Pigmentiphaga sp. H8: one gene and its partner. The protein of the gene in region 1 interacts with the protein of each later gene in a pairwise test. Links are inferred from orthologs where the notes say so. Each region holds a gene or a part of one and is shown on either strand. Other genes may lie near its edges.

Evidence for each region. Proteins that work in one complex are often made in the same cells at the same time.
Region 2: the proteins of eno (region 1) and rpe interact in binary tests that used the Escherichia coli proteins (3 or more experiments, as listed by UniProt). The link is inferred for Pigmentiphaga sp. H8 from one-to-one orthologs.

What each region holds. Positions count from the first base shown.
Region 1 is NZ_CP033966.1:2,343,633-2,346,540, reverse strand. What follows is about bases 73-2,908. They hold eno (phosphopyruvate hydratase), read right to left. Parts: upstream 2,215-2,908; coding sequence 931-2,214; downstream 73-930. Other genes in these bases: kdsA (3-deoxy-8-phosphooctulonate synthase), read right to left, coding at 2,237-2,908; ftsB (cell division protein FtsB), read right to left, coding at 538-882; EGT29_RS11195 (hypothetical protein), read left to right, coding at 73-529. Also shown: more of EGT29_RS11195, read left to right, coding at 1-72. UniProt on the Escherichia coli protein: Catalyzes the reversible conversion of 2-phosphoglycerate (2-PG) into phosphoenolpyruvate (PEP). It is essential for the degradation of carbohydrates via glycolysis.
Region 2 is NZ_CP033966.1:5,020,992-5,023,855, forward strand. What follows is about bases 1-2,792. They hold rpe (ribulose-phosphate 3-epimerase), read right to left. Parts: upstream 1,859-2,792; coding sequence 1,142-1,858; downstream 1-1,141. Other genes in these bases: EGT29_RS23605 (anthranilate synthase component I family protein), read right to left, coding at 1-123; EGT29_RS23610 (phosphoglycolate phosphatase), read right to left, coding at 403-1,113; apaG (Co2+/Mg2+ efflux protein ApaG), read left to right, coding at 1,978-2,352; EGT29_RS23625 (murein transglycosylase A), read left to right, coding at 2,567-2,792. In the rest of the region: more of EGT29_RS23625, read left to right, coding at 2,793-2,864. UniProt on the Escherichia coli protein: Catalyzes the reversible epimerization of D-ribulose 5-phosphate to D-xylulose 5-phosphate.

The DNA of each region.
Region 1 (2,908 bases):
TCCGGCGGCCACCGCCCAAGCCTTCGAACGCGCGCTGTCTCCCGCCCTGGGCGTCCGCGCCACGCCGAACCCGGACGAGCAGTTGTCCGCGGTGCGGGCGCGCATGGCAAGCTGGGCCCGCACCCACGGCCTGCGCATGGCGCGGCTCGAGCAACTCAGCCCGACTCCCGCCAGCTTCCAGGACTTCGCGGTCGGCCGCTCGGCGGGACCACGCGAACTCGACTACGACTACCAGCGCCTGCACCACGACACGGTCTACCTTTCACGCTACCGCGGCGGTATCGGTCCACGCTCGGGCCAGACCTTGTTCGACGCCAATACACTGGTGCTGCGGCTGACCTATCTGCACGCCCCCTATCTGCCAGGCATGCGCGCCCTGCTGCGGTCGTTGGCGAGCGCATCGGAAAGCGATGACTACGTGAAACAGGCTCGCGCGGCGGGCCTGCTGGTGATACGCCGCGAAATCGCCATGCCGATGCAGTCGGCGGCGCGCGAGCATGGCAGGAACCGGGATCTGCTCGGTCCCTAGGCCCGGCGTCAGCGCGAGCGGGGAGCGGCCGCCGGCCGGGAGGCCGGCTGAGCCGCGCTGGCCGGCACGGTGCCGGCCGGCGGGGTGTCGACGATCTGCACGAAGGCCTCGTTCTGGCGCAGCATGCCGAGTTCGTAGCGGGCCCGCTCCTCGATGGCGTCGGTCCCGCTCTTCAAGTCGCGTACTTCGGCATCCAGCGCGACGTTGCGCGTGCGCAGCTCGTCATTGCTATGCCGCTGGGCATCGAGCTGGCGCTCGAGTTCCCAGGTGCGCAGCCAACCGCCCTTACCCAGCCAGAGCGGATACTGGATCATCACCAGCAGCAAGGCGATTATCAGCGTGAGCAGGCGCATGGAGGCTCTTCCGTGGACCGCGCCGCACGGGCGGCGCGGCCGCGCGCATCAGCGCAGGTTGTAGAAAGCCTCGCGGCCGGGATAGTGGGCGACGTCACCCAGGTCTTCCTCGATCCGCAGCAGCTGGTTGTACTTGGCCATGCGGTCCGAGCGCGACATCGACCCCGTCTTGATCTGCAGCGCGTTGGTGGCCACGGCGATGTCGGCGATGGTCGTGTCCTCGGTCTCGCCCGAACGGTGCGACACCACGGCCGTGTAGCCGGCGCGCTTGGCCATCTCGATCGCCGCGAAGGTTTCCGTCAGCGTGCCGATCTGGTTGATCTTGATCAGGATCGAGTTGGCGATGTTCTGCTCGATGCCACGCTTCAGGATGCTGGTGTTGGTGACGAACAGATCGTCGCCCACCAATTGCACCTTCTTGCCCAGCTGCTCGGTCAGGTACTTCCAGCCGTCCCAATCGTTCTCGGCCATGCCGTCCTCGATCGAGATGATCGGATACTTGTCGCACCAGGTGGCCAGCATGTGGGTCAGTTCCTGCGCGCTCAGGGTCACGCCCTCGCCTTCCAGGCGGTACTTGCCGTCGCGGAAGAATTCCGAGCTGGCGCAGTCCAGGCCCAGGGCGATCTGGCTGCCGGGCTCGTAGCCGGCCTTCTCGATGGCCTGCAGCACGAGCTGGATGGCCGCCTCGTGGTTCTCGACGTTGGGGGCGAAGCCGCCTTCGTCGCCCACGGCGGTGGACATGCCCTTGTCATGAATCAGTTTCTTCAGCGCGTGGAAGACTTCGGCGCCCATGCGCAGCGATTCGCGGAAGCTGCTGGCCCCCACCGGCAGGATCATGAATTCCTGCATGTCGAGGTTGTTGTTGGCGTGCGCGCCGCCGTTGATGACGTTCATCATCGGGACGGGCATGCTCATCGCGCCGCTGCCGCCGAAATAGCGGTACAGGGGCAGGCTGCATTCCTCGGCGGCGGCCTTGGCCACGGCCATGCTGACGGCCAGCATGGCGTTGGCGCCCAGGCGCTCCTTGTTCTCGGTGCCGTCCAGTTCGATCAGGGTACGGTCCAGGAAGGCCTGTTCCTGCGCATCCAGGCCCATCAGCGCTTCGGCGATCTCGGTATTGACGTTCTCGACGGCCTTGAGCACGCCCTTGCCCAGGTAGCGCGACTTGTCGCCGTCGCGCAGCTCGATGGCTTCGCGCGCGCCGGTGGACGCGCCCGAGGGCACGGCGGCGCGGCCCATCGCGCCCGATTCCAGCAGCACGTCGCACTCGACGGTGGGATTGCCGCGGGAATCAATGATCTCGCGCCCGATGATGTCTACGATTGCGCTCATAGGAGTCCAGTCTCAAGAAAAGTTATTGGAAATCGTTTTCGAGGAACCCGTGACGCTTGGTCACGCGGTCGAGTTCTATCAGCGATGCCAGCAGGTCGCCCATGCGCGCCAGCGGCACGGCGTTGGGCCCGTCGGACTTGGCATGGGCCGGATCCGGGTGCGTTTCCATGAACAGGCCCGACACGCCCACGGCCACCGCCGCCCGCGCCAGCACCGGCACGAATTCGCGCTGCCCGCCGGAAGTGGTGCCCTGCCCGCCCGGAAGCTGGACCGAGTGCGTGGCGTCGAACACGACGGGGCAATCCGTTTCGCGCATGATAGCGAGCGAGCGCATGTCCGACACGAGATTGTTGTAGCCAAACGATGCACCGCGCTCGCACACCAGGATGTTGCCGCCGTCGCCGCCCGCCTCGACCGCGGCCTCGCGGGCCTTGGCCACGACGTTGACCATGTCGTGCGGCGCCAGGAACTGGCCCTTCTTGATGTTGACCGGCTTGAGCGTGGCCGCGCAGGCACGGATGAAATCGGTCTGGCGGCACAGGAAGGCCGGCGTCTGCAGCATGTCCACCACGTCGGCCACGGGGCGGGCCTGCTCGGTCTCATGCACGTCGGTCAGCACCGGCACGCCGACCTGCGCCTTCACCTCGGACAGCACCTTCAGCCCGAAGTCCATGCCCATGCCGCGGAACGACTG
Region 2 (2,864 bases), 2.7 Mb from region 1 along the record:
CCCGCTCTGGGCCAGTTTCAGGTAGAGCCCAAGGGGGGTATCCAGATCGGCATAGGTCTCGGACACCAGCGGGATGCGGTTGTATCCCTGGGAGGCCAGGGCCTGGAATTCGACTTCGGTCATGCTTGCCTCGTATCGCGTGGAATGTTGCGGTTCCGCCGGAGACCTTGTCCGGAACGCACGAGCAGACATGCCCCGACGGTCCGGCAGGACTCGGGCGGGGAGATTCGTATCGGGTTTTTTGCTAGGGGCCGGTCAGCGCGCTGGCTGACGGCCGGAGAGAATCACCACCACCCGGCAGACGAACGCCACCAGCGCCACCAGGCGCGGGGTTGGGCGGACGACCGGATCATGGCAACCATATGTACGGGGAAAGACCCTGGGAGTATCTGGAGCAACGAACTAGAACGACGCCGGCGGAACCACCGTGGTCCGGGACAGGACCTGCGACTGGGAAATCCACAGCGCCGCGTCGACAAGCGTGGAAACTATACCATCGGACTCGATGGCATGCACATCCCGCCCCTCGTTGTAGCCGTAGGGCACGAGCAGCACGCGGCAGCCGGCCGCCTTGGCCGCCGACGCGTCGTTCATGGAGTCGCCCACCACCACGGCCTCGGCCGGCGTGACGCCCAGCAGTTCGCAGGCGTGCAGCACGGGATCGGGATCCGGTTTCTTGCGGGCGACGCTGTCGCCGCTGACCACGGCGTCGAAATAGGCGCGCAGCCCGATCCGTTCCAGCAGCGGGCCGGTGAATTCGGCCGGCTTGTTGGTCACGACCGCGATGCGCAGGCCCTGCGCCTTCATGGCCTGCAAGCCCTCGAGCACGCCGTCGAAGATGCGGGCGGTCTCGCCGTTGACCTCCTGGTAGGCATCGCGGAAGACGTCCAGCGCCTCGGGGAAGCGTTCCTGCTCGGCGCGGCCGTCCAGGCTGCCCGACAGCGCGCGGTGCACCAGGTTCTCCATGCCCTTGCCGACGAAGGTGGCAATGACGTCCTCGCGCAGCGGCACCAGGCCGAACTCGACCCGCATGATGTTCGCGGCGCGCGCCAGGTCGGGCACGGAATCCACCAGGGTCCCGTCGAGGTCGATCAGTACGGCGCGAAAACTCATGCTGGCTCCTTGCTTCCCGGGTTCGGGCTCAGGCGTAGGACGCGTCGCCCTTGGCGATCTGCGCACGCATTTCCTTGATGACGGCCGCGTAGTCGGGCTTGCCGAAGATCGCCGACCCGGCAACGAAGGTATCGGCGCCCGCCGCGCGGATGGCGGCGATGTTGTCGACTTTCACCCCGCCGTCGACCTCCAGCGCGATGGCGCGGCCGGTTTCCGCCTGCCAGCGGTCCAGCCGGGCGCGCGCCTGGCGCAGCTTGTCCAGCGTGGACGGCAGGAAGCTCTGGCCGCCGAAGCCGGGGTTGACCGACATCAGCAGCACGATGTCCAGCTTGTCCATCACGTAATCCATCCAGTCCAGGGGCGTGGCGGGATTGAACACCAGCCCGGCCTGACAGCCGTGGTCGCGGATCAGCGCCAGGGTGCGGTCGACGTGGCGCGAAGCCTCGGGATGGAAGGTGATGACGTCGGCGCCGGCCTTGGCGAACATGGGGATCAGCGCATCCACGGGCTCCACCATCAGGTGCACGTCGATGGGCACCTGCACGTGGGGGCGGATGGCCTCGCAGACCATGGGGCCGATGGTCAGGTTGGGCACGTAATGGTTGTCCATCACGTCGAAATGTATCCAATCCGCACCGGCGGCCACGACATTGCGCACCTCTTCCCCCAAGCGGGCGAAATCGGCGGATAGAATGCTGGGGGCGATACGCGTGGAAGCGGGCCCGGAAATGGTGAAGGCTGGCATAAGATATTCCGTTTACAGGAGCAAGCCGCGGGACATCCCAGCGGACGCCGAGCCCGCGGATGCCGGCCCGGCCGGATGCCTCCCATTGTAGAAGCTTGTCAGACCCCTATGGCGCACGCATGAAATCTCATGAACTGACGGTTACCGTACAGCCCCGCTACCTGGCCGACCAATCCGATCCGGGCAAGCGGCAGTACGTCTTTGCGTACACCATCCGCATCACCAACAGCGGATCCGAACCCGCCCAGTTGATCAGCCGTCACTGGATCATCACCGACGGCAACCAGCAGGAACAGGAAGTCCGGGGCCTGGGTGTCGTGGGCCAGCAGCCCTTGCTGCAGCCCGGAGAAAGCTTCGAATACACCAGCGGGTGCCCGCTCTCGACGCCGGTCGGCACCATGCGCGGCACCTACCACTGCGTCGGCGAGAACGGCATGCCCTTCGAGGTCGACATCCCCGAATTCGTCCTGGCCATGCCCCGTACGCTGCACTGATGAGCGCCCCTACTCCTCGCCGGCATCTGTCCCAGAACGCAACGGTGGGGACACAGGATGCAGCGGATCCGGCTTTGCCGGTCCGCTCGCATCGCCCCCTGGGGGGCGCGCGGAGCGCGTAGGGGGGGGATTGACCCTACCTCGCATGGTCCACACCACGATGAAGACGAGTATGGAAAGCGCCAGGAGCGCTTCCAGCAGGAGCAACCACATAATGTCCCTTCGCGAGTTCATTGCCAGAAACTGGCATTGCCGCCAATTTAACCGCTTCCCCCTGCCCGCGCTTGCCCTGGCCGCGGCCGTGGCCGGCTGCGCGCAGCCGGCCGGCACGGTGCAGCCCCAGCAGGACGCGGGCGCGGCGCCGTCCCAGCCCGCCGTGACCGCCCCGCCGGCCACGGCCGCGCCCGCGCCGGTACCCGACAGCGCCCGGCCGCTGCCCCCGCCGGTCCCCCGCCCGTCCAGCAAGCCGGCCTTGCAGAGCAGCAAGCACTTCGTGCGAGGATCCTGGCAGC